DNA from 2 places in the Paenarthrobacter sp. 10L412 genome. Region 1 is predicted to be linked to the other one. Evidence: predicted binding sites of a transcription regulator. Region 1 holds the regulator's gene; the other holds the start of a gene.

Region 1 (11,154 bases):
CGCTTCGAGCGCGCGCAAACACACTGCTATTACCGTAGACGCCCTGAACGCGGCAGCCGATCGACTGGACATGGCCATTGCCGGAGTCCCCAACGGTCTGCTGCCCAATGGGCTCAACGACGAACAACTGGACTGCCTGGACCAACTGCGCGATGCCACACGCGCCGCACTGTCTGACTCGAAGACTGACTCTTCAAACGCGGTCGACGGCGGCAGGCAGCTTGCGCGCTCACGGCTCATGCTCATTCTGGAACTGTGCGAGCGGATGCTCGCAGCCAAGGAGAACCGTGAAGTGGTGTGGTTCTCCAGGAACAGCACCTTCGATCCCCAGCAGGGGTACTCGCACCCGGACGAGACCGCGCCCGCACTGATCAACATCGCCCCGCTTAGCGTTGCTGGCCGGCTGCGGGAAGGCCTTTTCGCGGGGCACACAGTGGTGCTTACTTCTGCCACGCTGGCTATTGGATCCGCCTTTGAGCCCGCAGCAGGTGGCCTGGGCCTCATTGGAGATGGTGCGCCCAGCTGGACCGGGTTGGACGTCGGATCGCCTTTTGATTATCCGAAGCAGGGTGTCCTTTACGTGGCCAAGCACCTGCCCAAGCCCGGCAGGGGCACTTCTCCCGAGGCACTGGATGAGCTTGAAGACCTCATCCGTGCATCCGGTGGGGGAGCCCTGTGCCTGTTCTCCTCACGTCGGGCGGCCGAGGAAGCCGCAGACGCGATGCGGCCACGGCTGGATGTGGACATCCTCTGCCAGGGGGAATCCACTATGGCAGCACTGGTGAAGCAGTTTGCCGATGAACCGGACACCTGCCTCTTCGGCACCATGTCCCTGTGGCAGGGCGTGGACGTCCCTGGCGGTTCATGCCGCCTTGTGGTGATTGACCGCATTCCGTTCCCGAGGCCCGATGACCCGCTGATGACCGCACGCTCGCGAGCCGTTGCACAGTCCGGGGGCAACGGGTTCATGGCGGTGTCAGCTACCCACGCGGCAATTCGTCTTGCACAGGGAGCAGGACGCCTTATTCGCTCCACCGGCGACAAAGGCGTGGTCGCTGTCCTGGACTCACGGCTTTCCACCGAACGGTACGGCGGGTTCCTGCGTGCCGCTTTGCCGCCATTTTGGGCAACGACGGACCGCAACGTGGTGCGCGGCGTCCTGGAACGCTTGGGCGCAAAGAAAACGTAGGCGAACGCCCTAGAGGGAGCGCAGGACCGAGACGACCTTGCCCATAATGGTGGCTTGGTCTCCAAGTATCGGCTCGTACTGCGTGTTCTGGGGGAGCAGCCAGGTGTGGCCGTCCCGCTGGCGGAAGGTTTTTACTGTGGCTTCGTCATCCAGGAGTGCTGCCACGATGTCACCGTTGATGGCGTCATTCTGGCGGCGGACAACCACCCAGTCACCGTCACAAATTGCGGCATCGATCATTGAGTCCCCAGCGACCTTCAGCATGAACAGTTCGCCGTGGCCCACCAGTTGCCGGGGCAGGGGCAAGACGTCCTCAATAGTCTGGTCGGCCAGGATGGGCCCACCGGCTGCGATGCGTCCTACCAAGGGCACCATCGCGGTGTCGCTGGCGCTGGCCAATTCCGTCACGGCAAGTCCACCTGCGCTGCGCAGTGTAGTAGCTGCTTCAACTCCGGGAATTGTGCCGCCGTCAAGGGTCAAAGGCATGAGTACTTCCATGGCGCGGGGGCGCTTGGGATCTCTGCGCAAGTAGCCGAGCTTCTCCAACTGGGAGAGCTGGTGCGTGACGCTGGAGAGGCTCGCGAGACCAACGGTGTCGCCAATCTCGCGCATGCTGGGCGGATACCCGTTGTCATTGACAGAGCGCTGGATGGTTTCCAGGATTTTCTTCTGCCGGACAGTCAGGCTTTTGGGACTCTTTTGAGGCTGCTGGCTCCGCAGGGGTGCCCCGCCGCCGGTGGCTTTCGCTGCCATGTTCGCCATTGCCCTTCCGTTCCGCCCGGTCACGGTCTGAAGTGCGCCCGGGGATGTTGGATCTGAAAAAATGTCAGACCCTCCTGTTCCACTGAAACAGTGCCTGTTTCTTCACTCAAACCTAGGCCAGGCACAGGCGTTTATCAAACATTCGTTCTAGCGAGTCTCGACACCGTTCGTTGATAAGTGCTAAAAATGTCATAGCAAGGTTCGAATATGTGTTCTATAAAAGTTGAACGCAGTTCGGATGTTCGAAGAAAGTGTTCGAACATCCGGGCCGGGTACAACGAGCACAAGGAATTGGCAGCCGGCAACGGGCATCCGATGCAGGCAATCGCTCAGAAGGGCTCAGCTCATGTCCGCAATCTCAACGTTCCATGAATTCCGCAACACTCCGGCTCCTGCGCGTCTCCGGCTAACCCAACGCGGCAGGATCGTCTTCTTCGGAATTCCCACCATGCTGCTCCTTGCCGCGCTGCTGAGCCTTGCCGGCTTCATCAACTCCCCGGCCAAAGCTTCTGATTCCCAAGGCCAGCTGCGGCCGCCGGTGGCCGTTACGGTGACTGTCCAGCCCGGGCAGTCCCTGTGGGGCATCGCCGGTGCGGCCGCGCCGGAGCGGGACCCTCGTGATGTCATTGCAGAAATCATCCAGTTGAACGATCTCCGCGGGGGACGCATCCAGCCTGGCCAGCAGCTGTTCGTTCCCGCCAATTGAGCGGCCAGGGTGCTATGGGTCACCGTCCCTGGCGTCACAGTTACTCTGCAGTCGCACCGGCACCTTAAACTGTCTTGGTGAGTGACCAGCTTGAGCGACTTGACCGACTTCCCCTCCGGACCAACCTGCGTGGACTGAGCCCCTACGGCGCACCGCAGCTTGATGTCCCCATTTTGCTCAACGTCAACGAGAACACCCATGGCGTGCCGGCCGATGTGCAAGCGGCCATTACCGAGGCTGTTGCGGCCGCGGCCACAGGCTTGAACCGATACCCTGACCGCGAGTTCACCGAACTTCGTGAATCCCTCGCCGATTACCTCGGACACGGGCTTTCCGCGGAGAATATCTGGGCAGCCAACGGCTCCAACGAGGTCCTGCAGCAGATTCTGCAGGCCTTCGGAGGTCCAGGGCGCAAGGCGCTGGGCTTCCCTCCCACATATTCCATGTACCCGCTGCTTGCCAGTGGCACGGACACCGAGTACGTCCGTGGAGTGCGGGCTGATGACTATGGCCTGGATGCCGCTTCTGCTGCTGCCCAGGTGAAGGAGACTGGCGCAAATATCGTGTTCTTGTGCTCTCCGAACAACCCCACAGGAACGGGACTGGGCTTGGACGTGGTCGAAGCCGTGTACGAAGCCGGCGAGGCCAGCCAAGCCATCGTCATCGTGGACGAGGCCTACCACGAGTTCGCGCACGACAACACGCCGAGTGCGCTGACGCTGCTTCCCGGGCGGGAGCGTTTGATCGTCTCGCGCACCATGAGCAAGGCCTTTGCCCTGGCAGGTGCGCGCCTGGGCTACATGGCTGCCGCACCTGAAGTTACCGATGCCATCAGGCTCGTTCGGCTGCCGTACCACCTCTCAGCCGTCACGCAAGCCACGGCCCTGGCCGCCCTCAACCACCGTGAAGCGCTCATGGCCGACGTCGAGGACATCAAGGTCCAACGGGACCGGATTGTGACCGAGCTCCTCCGAATGGGACTCAAGCCGGCAGCCTCGGACTCAAACTACGTGTTCTTCGGTGGGCTTTCGAACCCGCACGCGATCTGGCAGGGCTTGCTGAATGCGGGCGTCCTGATCCGCGACGTCGGCATTCCAGGGCACCTGCGGGTGACTGCGGGAACAGAAAAGGAAACAACGGCCTTCCTTGAGGCCTTGGAAGCCCTTCTGGACAGCCCTGCGTCCCAGCCCAACTAAACTTGTCAATAGACCCACCCCATTCTTCGTGTATAAGGACGTCCCAATGAGCGAAACCGGCGCCAAGCCGTCCGCTGACCGCACTGCGCGCATGGAGCGCACCACCAGCGAATCCTCCGTCCTGGTGGAGATCAACCTGGATGGCACCGGTGTCTCGGACATCAGCACCACGGTTCCCTTCTATGACCACATGCTGACGGCGTTGTGCAAGCACTCCCTGATTGACATGACCGTCAAAGCCACGGGTGACACCCACATTGATGCCCACCACACCGTGGAGGATGTGGCCATTACCTTTGGTGAGGTCCTGCGTACTGCCTTGGGCAACAAAGCCGGAATCCGCCGCTTCGGCGAAGCAACGGTTCCTTTGGACGAAGCCTTGGCGCACGCTGTCGTGGATGTTTCGGGGCGCCCATATCTGGTGCACGGAGGAGAACCTGCAGGGCAGGAATACCACCTGATCGGTGGCCACTTCACGGGTTCGCTGACCCGTCACGTCTTTGAGGCCATCACGTTGCACGCCGGTATCTGCCTGCACATGAACGTTCTTGCAGGCCGCGATCCGCACCACATCGTTGAGGCCCAGTTCAAAGCCTTTGCCCGGGCTCTTCGCTCGGCAGTGGAGTCGGATCCCCGCGTCGAGGGCATTCCATCCACCAAGGGGGCGCTATGAGTGGGCAAATCCTGAAGGACGGTGCGGTTACTGACGCTTCGGCTACCGTCAAGCCGGAGTCGCCTGAAGGTAAGCCCACGGTTACGGTGCTGGACTACGGTTCGGGCAACGTCCGTTCGGCCGTTCGCGCCCTTGAGCGTGCAGGCGCCGAGGTGGTTCTCAGCTCCAAGCCTGAGGACGTGCTGAATGCCGACGGGCTGCTGGTCCCCGGCGTGGGTGCCTTTGAAACGGTGATGAGGGAACTCAAGGCCGTCGATGCCATCCGCATGATTGGCCGCCGCGTCGCAGGTGGACGGCCCGTCCTGGCAATCTGCGTTGGGCTGCAGGTGCTCTTCGAAGCCGGAGTCGAGCACGGCACCGAGTCCGAGGGCATGGCCGAATGGCCCGGCAAGGTTGAACTCCTTCCGGCCCCCGTGGTTCCCCACATGGGTTGGAACACGGTGGACGTGCCTGAAGGATCCAAACTTTTCGCAGGCGTCGAGCAGGAACGCTTCTACTTCGTGCACTCATACGGCGTGCAGGAGTGGAACTTCGACGTCGTTCAGCCCCGGATGACCCCACCTTTGGTGACGTGGTCCGAGCACGGTGCCCGCTTTATCGCTGCTGTTGAAAATGGCCCCCTGTGCGCAACCCAGTTCCACCCCGAGAAATCCGGAGACGCCGGGGCGCGCCTCCTGCGCAACTGGGTGGACGGGCTTCGCAAACCTGGATCCACGGTGGCACAGGCTCCGGCACCGGATGATCGTGGTGCAGCCTAAGTGTGGTCGGTAGTGCTTATGGGCCTTGCCGGCGTGCTGGTGGGTGGAGGTATCTCTTTCCACCAGCAGAAGAAGCCACTGTGGGTTTCCGTTTCCTTCTATGTGCTGGCGGGGATGTCCCTGCTTGCCGCCTATCTCCTGACGCTGCCGGGCAACTGAACGCCTCGCGTCCCCATCAACTCCTAGGACACACATGACCACCTCTGCCCAGTCCGTTCTGGAACTCCTCCCCGCTGTCGACATCGTTGATGGCCAGGCAGTCCGCCTGCTGCAAGGCGAGGCAGGCTCGGAAACCAGTTACGGAACGCCTCTGGAAGCCGCCCTGAACTGGCAGAACGCCGGTGCTGAGTGGGTGCACATGGTGGACCTCGACGCCGCTTTTGGCCGTGGGAACAACGCGGACCTCATCAGCGAGGTCGTTTCCCAGCTCAACGTCAAAGTTGAGTTGTCCGGCGGTCTGCGGGATGACGAGTCGCTGGAACGCGCCCTGGAATTGGGCGTGGAGCGGGTGAACCTCGGCACAGCAGCATTGGAGAACCCTGAATGGACACGGCGCGCCATTGACCGCTTCGGTGACAAGATCGCCGTCGGCCTCGATGTCCGTGGTACCACCCTGGCGGGTCGCGGCTGGACCAAAGAAGGCGGCGACCTCTGGGAAGTTCTTGCCCGCCTGGAGGACGCCGGTTGCGCACGCTACGTGGTCACCGACGTCACCAAAGACGGAACGCTGCAGGGCCCGAACGTTGACTTGCTGCGCCAGATGGTGCAGAAAACGGGCAAGCCCGTGGTGGCTTCAGGCGGTATCTCCAGCCTTGAAGATCTTCGCGTGCTCCGTGAACTCGTGCCCCTGGGCGTTGAGGGCGCGATTGTTGGCAAAGCCCTTTATGCAGGTGCTTTCACACTGCCCGAAGCCCTGGATGTAGCCGGTCGTCGCTGATGGCTGCTTCACGACGCGAACTTCCAGGCCATATTGCCGCTGCCTTGGCCGGCGCCGGCGGTGCCACGGACTCGGCGGGGCAACCCTGGGAAGGACGCAGCCTGAGTGGTGACGATGCCAGGATCCACAATTTCGAAGACGACGACGGTACGGCTGACTCCGGTTACCTCGCCGCCGTTGCTGCACTGCTGAACGGGACGGGCAGTGAGGCAGAGGTCGTAGCTTCACTCGCTACCGCCCGGGTCTTCGTTCCCGTGGTAGCCCAGCTCGCCGAGGAAGCTGAAGGCGTTGATGGGCTGCACGCGGACAAGCAGGCCGATATGGCTTTGGTCACACTCAAAGCTCCTGATGGCCGGAAGGCAATGCCGGTCTTCACCACGGCCGCCGCTCTTGAATCGTGGCATGCGGAGGCCCGGCCCGTAGCTGTTTATGCGGCAAGGGCGGCCCTTTCTGCCGTTTCAGAAGAGGCACAATTGTTGGTGCTGGACCCCGGTTCAGCGTTCACCTTCGTGGTTCGGCGGCCAGCCATGTGGGCGTTGGCGCAGCAGCGGGACTGGACGCCGTCATACCTTGATGATCAACTGGAGTTTGCTCTCGCTTCACAGGCCGAGGCGTTTCCGGCGGTGCGCCGGCTCGAAACACAGGCCGGTGGTGGCGTCGCTTCCCTGACTGCGGACGGCCGCACGGTCCCGGGCGGAGGCGCTGGCCCGGAACTGCGGATAGTGCTCTTCCTTGAGGACGGACTCGACGCCGCTGCCGTCCAATCGCTGGTGGCTGACCTGAACGAGGCGTGGGCGCAGGTGGAATCGTTTGCCGAGGGCGTCGATTCCATTGAAGTAAAACTGCAACGTGCGGCGCAGGAGCCTGGGCGGCACTAACGGCAGTACCCGTCCACCGGGGACTGCCCCGGGGGAACAAGAGGAATTAGCCCGTGAACTTCGCTCTCTACAAAGAGATGCTGTCCATCCGCCCTGTCCGGCGGCTCCTGCTGGTGGGCATGATCGCCCGCATTCCGCATTCGGCGGCTGGCGTGCTCCTGACGTTGCACATTGTCCTGTCGCTGGGGGAAGGGTATGCCGCCGCCGGCGCCGCTGCTGCCGTCATGACCATAGGCATTGCCTTGGGGGCGCCCTGGCGTGGTCGGCGCGTTGACATGGTGGGCCTGCGGAAAGCCCTGATCCCATCCGTCATCTCGGAAACAGTGATTTGGTCAATTGTTCCGCACGTCCCGTACGCCTGGCTGCTTCCCTTGGTCTTTGTGGGGGGCTTGTTCACGTTGCCGATCTTCAGCGTGGTCCGTCAATCTCTGGGTGTCATGGTGGACGGCGACCAGCGACGCTCGGCGTTTGCGCTCGATTCCATCGCTACTGAGCTCGTGTTCATGATTGGTCCCGCCGTTGGTGCGATCGTCGCCACGAGCGGCTTCTCGGCCGTGGGACTCACCGCGGTGGGAATTTCTGTCTCCGTGGCTGGCCTGTTTTTGATCTGGTTCAACCCTCCGACCCGCAGCGATGCCAATTGCACTCCGGAGGAATCCGCGGCACGGGCCGCCGCGGACCTTGCCGCTGCCGAGGCGGCCATGGTGGCCTCCGCACCGGGCCATGTGCAGGAGGCGGCGTCTGAAATGGCGCCGGCGGCCACGTCCCGCACAGGAGGACTTCGGAACCGCGTGGCCCGCAATTTCACGTGGTTTACGGTTTCCGTTGCGGCACTTTTCGCCGTAGCTGCGGGATCGGGGATGGTACTTAGCGGCTCGGACGTCAGTATTGTTGGCCTGTTGGAGCGCGGCGGCCACCAGAACGAGATTGGCATCGTCTTCTTCTTCTGGTGTGCGGCATCGGTTGTGGGTGGACTCATCTACGGAGCCATGAATCGCTCGGTCTCTCCCATGCTGCTGTTGTTGGGCATGGCCGCGCTCACCATCCCGATGGGTTTCGCACACGATACCTGGACGCTGGCGGTGCTCTCGATTCTCCCTGGCCTTCTTTGCGCTCCGGTGTTGTCGGCGTCATCGGAGAAGGTGGCGGACCTCGTAGATGAGGAACGACGCGGCGAGGCCATGGGCTGGTATGGATCCGCGCTGACGGCCGGGATTGCCTTCGGCGCGCCGCTAGCCGGGATTTTTATTGACACTGTTGGGCCGTCCGGAGGTTTTGCCTCCGTCGGTTCCGCGGGAGTCGTACTGTGCATCGCGGGATTCGCCCTCATGTCCAGGCGGCGCCGCGCCCGGGTGTAGCTCCAGCGTCGGTAAATCTTCAGTAATCGCACGGCATTAACGACGACGGCGGCCCGACCACATGTGGTCGGGCCGCCGTCGTATGTACTTGGGGCAGTTCCTGGCTAGTTCACCGGCCTGGTGAACTTCTCACCGGGGCCCTTGCCCGGTGCGTCGGGGATAAGGGAAGCTTCGCGGAAAGCCAACTGGAGGGAGCGCAGTCCATCACGCAAGGGCCCGGCATGCTGCGAACCGATTTCGGGGGCAGCCGCCGTTACGAGGCCGGCCAATGCCGTGATGAGCTTGCGGGCCTCGTCCAGGTCTTTGAGGTCTTCTGCGTTGGGGTCATCGGCGAGGCCGACCTTCACAGCTGCGGCGCTCATCAGGTGGACCGCGCCGGTGGTGATGACTTCTACTGCCGGAACTTCCGCGATGTCACGGATCTGCTGGGATACCCCGGCATCGGCGGCGGGGGCTGTGGCGGTGTCCTCGGAGTAGGAGTTGCGCGAATTGCTGTCTTCAGTGCTCATACTGGTAAGCTTGTCATAGACCGACTGGAAGTCGTTATTCGCATTAAATGCTCCCGCCGCGTGCAATGTGCGCTTGGCGGGTTATTTCTGTAGAATTGATTTTCAGTTTGCAAGCGGAGTTCTCTCCCACCCGCGTCAGCCGTTTTCCCTTCGGGGAGCAGGATTCCTTCACGGAACAAGAGGTTGCCGGGTACAGGTCGGACACTCGGAGGCGTAGCCTCCGGAGTGCGTGCTTCTCTTCAAGGGAGCACACCCGATCCTTGAGGCCTTCGATTGCACCAGCAATTGGAGGCCTTCTCTATTTGCCGGTGAAACTCACCACAACCACAGGAGCTTTAACATTAGCGAGCCAAGAATCAATGAGCGTATCCGCGTCCCCGAGGTGCGGTTGGTCGGCCCTGCCGGCGAACAGGTAGGAATCGTCCGCATCGAGGACGCCCTGCGTCTTGCTGCCGAATCCGATCTCGATCTCGTTGAAGTTGCCCCGCAGGCTAAGCCTCCTGTTTGCAAGTTGATGGACTTCGGCAAGTACAAGTACGAAGCTGCCGTGAAGGCGCGCGAGGCCCGCAAGAACCAGACCAACACGGTTCTGAAGGAAATCCGTTTCCGCCTCAAGATCGACAAGCACGACTACGAAACCAAGCGCGGACACGCACTTCGCTTCCTCGGCGCCGGTGACAAGGTCAAGGCCATGATCCAGTTCCGTGGCCGCGAGCAGCAGCGTCCGGAGATGGGTATCCGCCTGCTTCAGAAGTTTGCTGAAGACGTTGCCGAGGTGGGCATTGTTGAGTCCAGCCCGCGTATCGATGGCCGCAACATGGTCATGGTGATCGGTCCGCTGAAGAACAAGGCCGAAGCCAAGGCTGAAGCCCGGCGTGCAGCCCAGCGTGCTGAAGCCAAGGCCCAGAATGAGGCCAAGGCAACCGGACGCGTGGACACCACGGGTGACCAGGCTCCGCTGACGCAGACCCTGGGCGACCTTCTTCCGGCAGGCCTGCTGGCTTCCGAAGAAGAGCCCAAGCAAGAGGCTGTGGAGGCTTCCGAGGTTGAAGCACCTGTTGCCGAAGAGGCTCCGGTTGTTGAAGAAGCTGAGGAAGCTCCGGTTGTTGAAGAAGCGCCCGTAGCTGAAGAAGATCCGGCAGTCGAAGAGGCTCCCGTAGTCGAAGAGGCTCCGGTTGTTGAAGAAGCTCCGGTAGTCGAAGAAGCACCCGTGGTTGAGGAAGCCCCGGCTGTGAAGGCTCCACCGGCGGAGAAAGCCCCGGCCCCCAAGGCAGCCCCCGCACCGGCAGCTCCGAGGCCAGCTGTTCCGGCTGCTGCCCCGAAGCCTGCAGTTCCTTCGGCTCCGAAGCCCGTCGCCAAGCCGGCGGCTCCCAAGCCGGCAGCTCGGCCCGCAGCCCCCAAGGCTGCGCCGAAGCCTGCATCACGCAAGACCAACTAGTTCAACGCCGCGGCGGCCCTGGCCTCCAACGGCAAGCAACCAGCACGCCGGCCCTTGTAGGCCGGCTGCACGAAAGAACTGCGGACTTTGTCCGTGGACACGTAAGGAGATCGGTTCCCATGCCGAAGATGAAGACCCACAGCGGTGCTAAGAAGCGCTTCAAGCTGACCGGTACCGGCAAGCTGAAGCGTCAGCAGGCCAACCGCCGCCACTACCTGGAGCACAAGTCCTCCACGCTGACCCGTCGCCTCGCCGGCGACAAGATCGTCTTCAAGGGCGATGCCAAGGTCATCAAGAAGATGCTCGGCGTCTAAGTTCCAAGTTCTTTGGTTGCTGCCATCCGGTAGCGGCCGACTACACCAAAAGCCTTCTCAGGCCGGCCGGATTTCCGGCAGTAGCAGCTTGGGATAAAGATTTCTGAAGGAGTACGCACGTGGCACGTGTGAAGCGGGCGGTAAACGCCCACAAGAAGCGCCGGGTTATCCTCGAACGCGCCAAGGGTTACCGCGGTCAGCGTTCGCGCCTGTACCGCAAGGCCAAAGAGCAGCTGCTGCACTCGTTTGTGTACAGCTACGGCGACCGCCGCAAGAAGAAGGGCGACTTCCGTCGCCTCTGGATCCAGCGCATCAACGCTGCATCCCGCGCCAACGGCCTCACCTACAACCGCCTGATCCAGGGCCTGAAGGCCGCTGAGGTTGAGGTTGACCGCCGCATGCTGGCCGAACTGGCTGTTTCGGACGCCAACGCATT
Region 2 (11,154 bases), on a different contig from region 1:
ACATCCAGTTTGAGCATGCCCATGGGATCCATGTCGTGTTTGTCGAACTGGCTCATGGGCAGACCCAACCCGCTGGGCTGTACCGGGGTTCTGTCCAGGAGCGTGGCATCGCCAAGGATCACACCGCACGGGTGCATGGAAATGTGCCGGGGAAGGCGGTCCAACCTTTCAGTGAGATCCACCAGCAGGTCCAACTGCTGGTTTTCCTCCATGCCCCCAGGCCCTTCACGGCCAGCCTCCACCCGTCCGGCAAATTCACGAAGTTCAGGTTTTTCAACCAATGCCTCCCTGAATTTACGTGCGGAGAAGCGCCACAACTGCTTGGCAATTTCGCCGATTTCACCGTCGTCCATGCCAAGGGCCATGCCGGCATCGCGGACAGCACCACGGGCCCGGTAACCGTTTTGCATGCTCATCAGGGTCACCCGTTCGGCTCCGAAGCGCTCGAAGATCTTCCGGTAGACGTTGTGCCTTTCGGCGCTTTCGACGTCGATGTCAATATCGGGAAGGGTGGATCGGCGACCCGAGAGGAACCGTTCAAAAATAAGGTCATGGCGGATGGGATCCACTTGGCTGATGTCGATCAGATAGTTGACCAAGCTGGAAGCCCCGGAACCTCTGGCAGCTACCCGGACGCCCATCTCGATGATCATTCTGGATACTTCCGCAACAGTGAGGAAGTAGGAGGCAAAGCCGAGTTTGTCGATGATCCCCAGCTCATGCTGCAACCGCGAGCGCATCTGCATTTCCGCATCGCCGTTGATGCCGGGGAAGCGCCGGGTGATTCCTGCCTCGCATCGTTGGGTGAGTTCCACCATGGGGTCACGGTCGATGCCGATGATGGAAGCTTCGGGAACAACGGGCTTTTTCCATCCCATGTCCAGGACGGGATCGATGCGGCATTTGTCGGCGAGCGCTTCTGTGTTGGAGAGCAGCTTGTTCAGCCCTGCTGCTCCTTGACCTGCGGCGCCCATGATTTCCTTGCCGAGTTGGAGCATTTGTTGGGCGTTTTTCAACCAACCCTGCCCGGTTGGTTGGAGCAGGCCCGTTGGTTGCAGCAGTGGGGCCGATGAGAGTTCGGGGAGGGATTTTAGTGTGCGTGCAGAGTCCAGGACGTCTGCGGTGGGGGCGCCATCCTGGGCGCAGTAGCGGACGGCGTTGCTGAGGATGGCGGGGATGTTGTATTCAAGGGCGAGTTTGAGCATGCGTACAGCGTGGGATGTGCTGAGGGGTTCTCCAGGGGCGCTGAGGTGGGATACGGCTTCGGCGACGATTGTTCCGGGAGGCATGGCGTCGATCCATTGTTTGAAGAGTGTCCGGGGGCGAAGATATTTCCGCCCTCCCATGGCGTGGCCTACATCGGAGTCCGGTCCTATGAGGACGGTTAGCACGGGTTTGAGGGTTTTTGGGTCCAGTGTGCGTGATGCGAGTTCTGCCCGTGTTACGGCAACGGGCACTACTCCCCCGGCTTTACCGGAGGTGCGGGCATGGGCGTCTGAGACGAGTCGGCAGAGGGCGCGGTAGCCGGCGCCGTTGTTGTTGCCGTGGGCGAGTACGACGACGCGGCCCGCTACTTGGGTGCGGTGGTCGCCGTCGTCGTCGAATATGGCGAGGTCCACGCCGATGATGGGGTCTATACCGGCGTCCATGCATGCTTTGAGGTGTTTGATGGTGCCGTACAAGCCGTCCCGGTCAGTACAGGCGAGCGCTGTTGCGCCGTCTGCTGCGGCTGATTGGGCAAGTTCGTCTGGCCAGGAGACGCCGTAGTGGGCGCTGAAGGCTGTGGAGACGTGCAGGTGTGTGAAGCTCAAGGTTCAGGCGGCTTCGTCTGGTTCGACTGCCTGGGCCGGTGCGGCATCGTGGATACGCAGGAGCCGCCAGCGGCCGCTGGCGAGGTGGCGGACGAGGTCAAGGGTGATGGTTTTGGTTTTGCCGGTTTGCCCTTCGTCCTGCGGGCGCTGGAGTTGGACCCGCCAGATCTCGTGATCCACCAGGCCTGCGCCGCTTCCCAGTGGTGCCCGGCTTTCTTCTACCCACCATTGGCGTCGTTCATACCATCTGAGGGGTTCGTTGGTGACGAGGTAGTGGGTTCCTTTCCACTGGATTTCCTGCGGCTGGCCTGTATCCGTGCAGATGACGTCCACGGACTCACTGAAAAGCCCCATATCCACACTCCTTGCCTGTGAGCATCACCCTGGATCAGTGATGATCGTAAGATCATCGTTCGAATGTATGTTCGAATATATCCAGTTTACGTCGCCCCTCCGACAAAACCTACTGGGAAGTTTTGCTCCTTCCGGGCCCTTTGGACTTTCGTTTGGCAGCAAGGTCGAGCAGCTTGTCGCGCAGGGGTTGCGCACCTTCTGCGAGCGCCACGCGCATCATCAGGGATGAACCGATGCGGTATTGCTGGGTCCGTAGCACGCGTTGACGGTTGTAGGCATCGAGGGCCCGATCCAGGGGCAGGGTGTTGACCAGCTTGCCCAAGGTGACGGCGTCTATCAACGACTCACAAGCGCCTCGCCCAAGGTTGGGCGCCATGGCGTGGGCCGCATCGCCGATGAGGACCACATTGCCCCGGGAATAACGCCATAGCGGCGGGGTGGTCCAAATGCGTTGTGCCAATGATGTTTCGGGCACCGCTGCTTGCAGGACATGTTGGATACCCTGCGAGTGCCCGGCGTAGCGGCGGCGCGCCATTGCAAGGGCTTCGCCGACGTCAATTCCCTCGGGCCCCATCCCGGAGCGGAAGGATGCATACCAGTTGGTTCCGCCGCTTGAAGGGCCTATGCCAAAGAGGTCCCCGCGCCCCCAGTACTCACCTATGGTTTCACTTCCCGGCTCTGCGGCAATGACGCCTCGAACGGCGAGGTAGGGCGTCAGCTTGGCCGCACGCGATTGGCCCCACACGGAGCGCCTCACCATGCTGTGCACTCCGTCTGCCGCCACTATCAGGTGGGCGTCGCTTGGAACCGCGTCCAGCTTTTCGATGCGTCGTTGGACTGTTGGGGGTACGGCTGAGTCGAGGAGGCGCAGGAGCGTGTGGCGGGCGACACCCACAAGGTTCTGCCCTTCCACGCTTAACCACGGCACCCCTGTGGCGCTCCGGAGCGCGCCGCCCCTGATGATGGGGCTGTTTTCCCGGACGGCGCCAAGGATCCCCAATGAGGCCAGTGCCTCCTGGGCTTCGGGCCACATGGCCAGGGTTGTTCCTACTGCCGGGAGGCCGGCCCGCTGTTCGTACACGGTGACGTGGAACTGACTGGGATCAAGAGTTCCTGCCAGGGCTAGGCCTGCTATGCCACCACCGACGATATCCACTTTTTTCATGGTGCCAATGTACTACTACATTTGTAGTAATTGGGAGGTTAAAGACTAGACTTTCGCCATGCCGGACAGACGAACCGATCTTGCCGACGCCGCCCTCGCCGTGGTGGCCGCCAAAGGCCTGAAGGGACTCACCCACCGGGCCGTTGACGCCGAAGCCGGCGTGGCCGTCGGAACGACCTCCAATTACTTCCGCAACCGTGCCGCTTTGGTAGCTGCCGCCGTCGACCGCGTTGAAGAACGGGACTCGCTCCTGCTGCAGCAGCAGGGTGGGTCCGAATTCCCGACGTCGGTAGCTGCCTTGGCGGAACAGCTCGCGGGAGCGCTGCTCGGGCTCGTACAAAACCACGCTGAACTGACCCGGGCACGATTCACCTTTGCCCTTGACCAACCCGAGGTGGTGGCCGCCGGGCACCGGAGGATGCTTTCAGCTCTTGAACAGATGCTCGATTCCCTGGGAATTCCTGACCCAAGGGCCCGCGCAGAAGCCGTATCGGACTATGGCGACGGGTTGGCCATGCACCTCCTGACGGCACGCCGCGGCCAGGCGATGGACCAAACCACAGTCGCAGCCAACGTCCGGCGACTCTTGGAGGGATGAAGCAAAGGGGTGGACGCGGGCGGGTCCACAGAGCAGGATTGTGGCATGAGTACCAATGACGCACTCCTGAAGCAGGTCAGTATCTCCGCCGCCGATGACAACCTCGTTGCGAGATTCGAAATCGAAGGCAACATACCGGGCTCCGGCGCTTATGTCGTGGGCCTTGTTGCTGCCAGCGAGGACTATTCCTCCCAACGCAGGCTCGGCATTGAGTTCATGAATGGAGAAGCGATCTCGTTCTACTCCTTCAACCACTCACTCAGTGCCGAGGAAAACTATGACATCAAGGGCGTGGAACACTCCGGGAACGTAATCACCGGAAACTTCCCGATGTCCGCCATCCATGGGCTCAGCAAAGGCCACGTCATGACGGCCTTCAGCGAGGCGGACGGCCGCGAGTTCCAAGCCGGCGTCCCGGTGACGGAATCGCTCTAGCTAGAAAAGGCCCTCCACCGGTTCAATGAGTTCCGGTGAGTTGTTGCGGACATTTCCGACCGCTTGCCCCACAGCGTCGAGCGTCCAGTCAGCAGCGGCATCGTGCGCCCTTGAGCGGACCATGTCCACCAAACCGGCCGCATCGTCCTGGCGTGGATCCAGCCAGGCCTCCATCGTTTCCCTGCTCATGGGCAAGGGAACCCGGTCATGCAAAGCAGTCAGCTCGTCAAAGACAGAGGCACTGCGGCGGGTGCGGGCCGATTCGGACGTCGGGGTGTCGGCGGTGATGATGGACATGGACAACAGCCACCGGTCGGGGTCGTCGTTGGACATCGATTGGTCCCGCCACCACTCATACAGGCCGGCGAAGACCAGCCCCTCGCCATTCGCCGGATGCACGTAGTACGGCTGCTTGGACTTTCCCTCGCCCTTCTTCCACTCGTAATACCCATCTGCGGGAACAGCGCAGCGCCTGGCCGCAGCAGCTTTTCGGAACGACGGCTTCTCCAGGAGAGTCTCACTGCGGGCATTGATCAGGCGAGCGCCGCCTTTGGGATCTTTCGCCCATGAGGGGACCAGCCCCCAACGTGCAACATGCAACTGCCGCTTCAAACCATCGTCCACGAGCCTTTCCAGCACAATCGGAACAGCATCCGTTGGAGCTACATTCCACGATTTTTCGAGGGCGATCTCGTTTTCAAGTTCGGCATCAAAGTCAGCCAGCAGATCGCCCACGGCACGGGCCATTACATAACGTCCACACATGGGAACAGTCTGCCGTGTCGCCCAAGGACACACCAGCCCGGAATGTGACGTAACCCCGATTCCCGGCCTCACGGGAATTATTGGGCTGCGGGTTACGGTTGATACCAACGAATCACCCGTGGAAACGACCAATACTGAGGAGAGCTCTGTGGACTTCACTCCCGACTCCGGCACCATCACCATGTTCTCGACCACCTGGTGCGGCTACTGCAACCGCCTGAAGAAGCAGCTCGACGCCAAGGGCATCGGCTACACCGAGATCAACATCGAAGAAGTAGATGGCACGGCCGAACTCGTCGAGCAGCTCAACGGAGGCAACCGCACCGTCCCCACCGTCCTGTTCCCGGACGGAACCGCAGCAACCAACCCTTCTGCTTCCGAAGTAGAAAACCGCCTCGCAGCCTAAAGAGACCCGGTCGCCTAAAGCACCCCGGTCGCCTAAGGCATTCACTTCCGCTGTCCGGCCGCCGCCTCGAAAATCGGGGCGGCAGCCGGTTCAAGACGAATAATTACAGACTTCGACGCCGGCGTATTGCTGCCTTCCGCTGTCGAATCCAGCGGCACCAACACATTCGCTTCCGGATAGTAGGCAGTCGCACAGCCCCTGGCACTGGGGTACGCCACTAAACGCAACTGTCGAAGCACCCGGTCAACGCCGTCGTCGGCTTCGCTGTGCACATCCACATAGGCGCCATCCTGGAAACCCAACCCCGCCAGATCCTCAGGGTTCACCAACAAGACCATGCGGCCCTTCTTGATGCCACGGTAACGATCGTTCATGGAGTACGTGGTCGTATTGAACTGGTCATGGGACCGCACCGTCTGAAGGAGCAGTCTCCCCGGCGGTACTTCAATGGTTTCCAGCTCATTGACAGAAAACATGGCCTTTCCCGTTGCTGTGGGGAACGTCCGCGAATCCCTCGGGCCATGCGGAAGCACGAAACCGTCGCGCTCGCGGATGCGGGTATTGAAGTCATCAAATCCAAGCACCACATGGGAAATGTGGTCACGGATGCTGTCATAGTTGCGCCTCAGACCCGCCCAATCCACCGGAACCTTGTGATCAAGAACCGCCTCGGCCAGCCGGCTGACGATCGCCACTTCAGAGAGAACGTCCGGGGCGATGGGTTCCAGCGTCCCGGCGGAGCGGTGCACTGCGCACACAGTGTCCTCTACGGTGACAAACTGCTCAATCCCGTCCTGCTTGTCGATTTCGGTCCGGCCAAGGGTCGGAAGGATCAGGGCCTGCTCGCCAACCACAACATGTGAGCGATTCAGTTTGGTGGAAATCTGGACTGAAAGCCTGGTCCGACGCACAGCCTGCTCAGCAACCGCGGTGTCCGAGATCGCATGCACGAGGTTCCCGCCCAGCGCGATGAGGACCTTGATCCTGCCGTCCCGCATTCCACGAATACTGTCCACCGAATCAACACCGGCCTTCCGTGGCGGCTCAAAGCCAAACTCATCCTGCAAGGCGTCAAGGAACCGCGGCGGCATCTTCTCCCAAATGCCCATGGTCCGGTCACCCTGGACATTGCTGTGTCCACGGATTGGCGAAGGGCCAGCGCCCGGTTTTCCAATGTTGCCGCGGAGCAGAAGGAGATTAATGATCTCCTTGATGGTGGGCACTGCCTTCTTATGCTGGGTCAGTCCCATGGCCCACGTGATGATGACCCTGTCCGCGTGGATGTACCTGTCAGCGAGTTCATCGATTTCTGCGCTGGTCAGGCCTGTGGCGGCAAGAACGTCCCGCTCCTGCAAAGTTGCCAGGTGAGCAGCGAATCCAACAAACCCCTGGCAGTGCTCATCGATGAACGTGCGGTCCAACACCGAACCGGGCGCAGCGCTTTCAGCATCCAGGACGCGCTTGGAAACAGCCTGCAACAGCGCCATATCTCCGGCGAGCCGGATCTGCAGGAACTGGTCAGCCAAGTCAGTTCCCTTCCCAACGAGGCCGCGGACACGTTGGGGGTTGCGGAAGTTGATCAGGCCAGCCTCGGGCAACGGATTAACAGCGACAATGGACGCACCCGCGAGCTTGGCTTCCTCCAATGCGGTCAGCATCCGCGGATGGCAGGTTCCCGGGTTCTGTCCCATGATGATGATCAGATCCGACTTTGCGAAATCCGTATACGTGATGGCCGATTTGCCCACCCCGATGGTCTCGCCCATGGCCACACCCGTGGACTCGTGGCACATATTGGAACAGTCAGGAAGGTTGTTGGTTCCAAAAGCCCTGACGAAAAGCTGGTACAGGAACGCTGCTTCATTGCTGGTGCGTCCACTGGTGTAAAACGTGGCCTCGTTTGGATCATCGAGGGCGTTCAACTCGTTCGCAATGATGTCCAAGGCCCGCTCCCAGCTAACGGGTGCGTAGTGGTCCGACCCTGCCGCCTTGTATACGGGCTCCACCAACCGGCCCTGCTGCCCCAGCCAGTACTCGGAACGGGATTCCAGGGAACTCAGCGGGTTTCCGGCCCAAAACTCCGTGGGGATCCTCAGAGGCTCCGCCTCCCACCCGATAGCCTTGGCGCCGTTTTCACAGAATTCGGCAGCCTTGCGTTCCGGCGGATCAGGCCAAGCGCAGCTCATGCAGTCGAAACCGTCTTTTTGGTTGACCGCCGTAAGAGTCTTCCATGCGCGGGAAGGGCCCATGTGAGCCATCGCGTGGGGAAGGGTTTCGCTGAGGCTGGGCAAACCGGCGGCCGACCTCTTGGGTTCGCTGACGCTCAAGTCGACGTCGGTATCCTGAACTGGGTGCTTCTTCCGGCCCATCATTCCACCAGGTTTCGTGTGGTTAGGTTCCTGATCCCCTCAGCGTAAACCCGGCCCCCAGCGTGCTCAACTAACCAGAGAGCGTGCTCAACTAAACCAGAAGACTGCGGAAGTCGCCGTCCACCACGTCTGCGTAGCCGCGGTAAGCGTCAACAACAGCGTCCTCAACAGTCTTGACGTCCAGGTGGGGCAGCAGGTCATTTGCAGCACCGGCGGTGGCAGGATCCCAATCCAGGCCAAGCGCGCCGTAGCTCGCCGTCAGGACGTCACGGATGGGACCGGAGTTCTCCACCACAATCACGGAGCTGAACAGCCAACCGCCGGACACCACCCGCTGGGCTGTACCAATCAGCTTGATGCGATGGGCGGGAAACTCCGCGTCCTCCCCGTGCACGCTGAACTCCCCGGGGCAGTACTCCCCCGGGATCTCTCCGACGGCGGCATGGACGCCGACGCTCCGGAGGGCACCTGCCAGCAGCTCACCGAACTCGGCGAAGCGTGCCTTCGCACGGACGATCGCGTCAGGGTGCGGCTCAATATGATCGATCACCAGGGTGCCCTGGTGGTAAGCCGCCGCACGTCCACCGGCTTTCCTCACGAGGGGCTCGAAGCCGAGCTCCCGGCAGGCATCCTCGGCGGCGCTGAAGCCCGGCAGGTTCGCGTCGCGCTGGCCAAAGGCAACGGTCGGCTGCGGGCGGTACAAGCGCAGGGAGGGACCCAGTTGCCCGCTGCGGGCCCGCTTCAGCAGCTCCAACGCAAAATCAAGATCCTCTGCGGCGCCGAGGGATTCCTCTTGGCGGTAGACGGTGAGCTTGGAGCGCTGAGCGAGGCCGCCGGCGGGGTCATTCCGTGCTTCGCTCATCAGCTTTTCCTCAGCGTCAGGATTTGTTCGGCCCTGCCAAAAGGTCCGTTGATGTCATGGAGCACGCTGGACGTCAGGCCGATGCCATCGGCACCGAAGGAGACTTTGTTGTCCACCCCGAGCCACTCGCCCGAAGGAGCACGGTACATGTGGATCTGCAGATCCACATTGGGGAAGATATAGCTGTTCTCTCCCGGCTGGACCCGTGCGGCGATGCCATTGGCTGTATCGACCAATCCCATGAGCCGGGCAAGATCGCTGCTGTCTTCCTTGTCCGTCAAAGGATGCATGGTCCGGATCCACACCCTGCCTGAACCTGGCCGGTGGCCTTCGGCGATGCGCATTTCGAGGGAACGGATGTAACCCCCGGGCCAGACGCTGGCACCATCCCACAACTTGCATTCGTCCGGCGCGGGCATGGCCTCGTCTTCGAACGCCGCCACAGCACTTGTATCGCTGGTGATCATGCGCCACGCTGCGGCGCGGATGGCCACGCGGCCCCCAGCGGAAAGCTCAGCCTGGATAAGTTCAATGGTTCGTCCAGGCCGCAGGGTTGAGGTGGTCACCTGAAACTCGCCGCCGGGTATCAGTCCGAGGATCTCGTAGCTGATACGCGCCATGCGGACGTCGTCGCGGGGCTCATGCCTCAGGAGGGCGTCAGCCATGATGCCGGAGGCAGGTGCCATGTGTTGTTCGTGCGGATTCCAGGCACCTTGAGCATGAATCGTGGAGCAATAGCGGCCCTCCCCCAACGATTCGTAGTAGAAGTTGCCCTCCGCCAGTTCCGGTAGTGAAGTTGTCAACGCGAGCCTTTCGCCGATCCAGCAGTAGAACTCAGACCACTGTATCTGCTGATTTGGCAGCGGACCGACGCCGTCGGGCAACCACCACCCACACGATCACGGCGACCGCAGCGGTCACCAACAGCCCGGCACCAACCGGCGACGCCGCAGCTACCGCAAGCCACGCCTCAAGTGCAGCGAGTCCGATAGTTGCGTACAGCACCGCCCAGATGATGGAGCCCACCACTGCAGCGGGGAGATAACGGCGCAACGGCATCCGTGCTGCACCGGCGGCCAGATTAACGGCGGTCTGCAGGCCGATGGTCAGGAAGGACAGCACGACGGCGTACGGACCCCAACGCTGAATGAGGGCTTGGGCCCGGGCTGCCTTGGGCTGTTGGAGCGACGCCCCGAAGCGGGTGTGCGCGAAGCCGGCAACTGCCCCACGACCCAGCCAGTACGTGACATTGACGCGGATCATGACAATCGCGAAGAGCGCCGCAAGCGCGACGCCAAAGGGCAAGCTCATGATCTGGTCCACGTGACTTAGGCTACCCTAAGCGCCGCTGGCTTCTGGACCAGATCCCGCGGGCAAGTGCCCGGGGGGCTACCGGCCAGGGGCGGCACAAGCGCACCTAGGATGAAGTCATGGATCTCCGCGATGCCGCCCGACAGTTATACGCCGTGCTTCCGCGTGAATTCACGGCGGAGCGGACAGCCTTGGCACGACAAGCAAAGGAGGCAGGTGAGAAGGACCTCGCGAAGGAGATCGGCAGCTTGCCAAAGCCCGCGGCAGGCGCCTGGGCCATCAACATGCTTGCCGTCCACCAGCCCGAGGTGATTGACGACGTCGTGCGTTTTGGCGCTTCCCTCCGTGCAGCACAAGAGGAGGGAGACGCTGAAGCCTTCCGTGAACTTGGCCAGCAGCGCCAAGGCCAACTCACCTTGGCCGTGCACGCCGCAAAGGACCTGGCGAGCGGGCTGGGAGCGCCGCTCAGTGCGGCTGGTGCTGCCGACGTCGAGCAGACGCTTCGGGCAGCAATGGCCGACGCCAGTGCCGCAGCCGCGGTGACGACCGGACGGCTGGTGCGCGGACTAAGTAGCAGCGGCTTCGAGTCCGTGGACCTGACAGATGCCGTCGCTGCAACAAATCCCGATGAAATCCCGGATGTAGGCGAACTGCCAAAAGTGAAGTTGCCCGCCGAACCCAGACCGGCACGCCAGAGCAAGAAGAAACAAGAGCCGGAGCCGAAAGAGAAAGCACCTGCGGAAACCCCAACATCCCTGGCCGAACGCCGGGCCCAAAAGCGCCAGGCCGCGTTGGAAGAAGCCCGCACCGAGTTTGAGGCAGCCGATCAGGAAGCCAGGGAGGCCGAAGACGCCGCATCCACAGCGTGGAATGTTGTCAAGGAAGTCGCGGGCAGGCGCTCGGATGTCGAGGCCGAGATCGCCGAGGTCAAGAAGCGTTTGGCTTCCCTCGAAGCTGAACTGATCGGCATCACGCGGGACGCGGAAGCCGCTGAGTCGCAGAAGAAGCTGGCAGTCCGCGCCGCCACCCAGGCGCGACGCACCGCGGACCAGGCCCGGCGGCGCGTCAAACGGCTGGC

What was found. Region 1 encodes LexA, which represses DNA repair genes until DNA is damaged. Its sites were predicted from a motif close to TCGAACANNTGTTCGA; they were not measured.
Region 2: the regulator LexA is predicted to act here: its motif matches at 2,225-2,240, upstream of AC1DD7_RS20510 (DUF6504 family protein).

What each region holds. Positions count from the first base shown of each region.
Region 1 is NZ_JBFTJT010000002.1:42,621-53,774, reverse strand. Features, by position in the region: gene AC1DD7_RS02005 (ATP-dependent DNA helicase) at 1-1,189, shown strand, start outside; gene lexA (transcriptional repressor LexA) at 1,199-1,942, opposite strand; gene AC1DD7_RS01995 (LysM peptidoglycan-binding domain-containing protein) at 2,298-2,657, shown strand; gene AC1DD7_RS01990 (histidinol-phosphate transaminase) at 2,735-3,853, shown strand; gene hisB (imidazoleglycerol-phosphate dehydratase HisB) at 3,900-4,526, shown strand; gene hisH (imidazole glycerol phosphate synthase subunit HisH) at 4,523-5,284, shown strand; gene AC1DD7_RS01975 (hypothetical protein) at 5,285-5,443, shown strand; gene priA (bifunctional 1-(5-phosphoribosyl)-5-((5-phosphoribosylamino)methylideneamino)imidazole-4-carboxamide isomerase/phosphoribosylanthranilate isomerase PriA) at 5,478-6,221, shown strand; gene AC1DD7_RS01965 (SseB family protein) at 6,221-7,099, shown strand; gene AC1DD7_RS01960 (MFS transporter) at 7,153-8,457, shown strand; gene AC1DD7_RS01955 (DUF1844 domain-containing protein) at 8,562-8,966, opposite strand; gene infC (translation initiation factor IF-3) at 9,349-10,404, shown strand; gene rpmI (50S ribosomal protein L35) at 10,524-10,718, shown strand; gene rplT (50S ribosomal protein L20, sunset domain variant) at 10,838-11,154, shown strand, end outside.
Region 2 is NZ_JBFTJT010000016.1:101,641-112,794, reverse strand. Features, by position in the region: gene AC1DD7_RS20515 (DNA polymerase III subunit alpha) at 1-1,811, opposite strand, end outside; gene AC1DD7_RS20510 (DUF6504 family protein) at 1,815-2,165, opposite strand; gene AC1DD7_RS20505 (FAD-dependent monooxygenase) at 2,275-3,330, opposite strand; gene AC1DD7_RS20500 (TetR/AcrR family transcriptional regulator) at 3,389-3,928, shown strand; gene AC1DD7_RS20495 (hypothetical protein) at 3,974-4,363, shown strand; gene AC1DD7_RS20490 (SOS response-associated peptidase) at 4,364-5,110, opposite strand; gene AC1DD7_RS20485 (mycoredoxin) at 5,277-5,534, shown strand; gene AC1DD7_RS20480 (FdhF/YdeP family oxidoreductase) at 5,576-7,903, opposite strand; gene AC1DD7_RS20475 (lipoate--protein ligase family protein) at 7,995-8,765, opposite strand; gene AC1DD7_RS20470 (thioesterase family protein) at 8,765-9,568, opposite strand; gene AC1DD7_RS20465 (DedA family protein) at 9,600-10,088, opposite strand; gene AC1DD7_RS20460 (hypothetical protein) at 10,196-11,154, shown strand, end outside.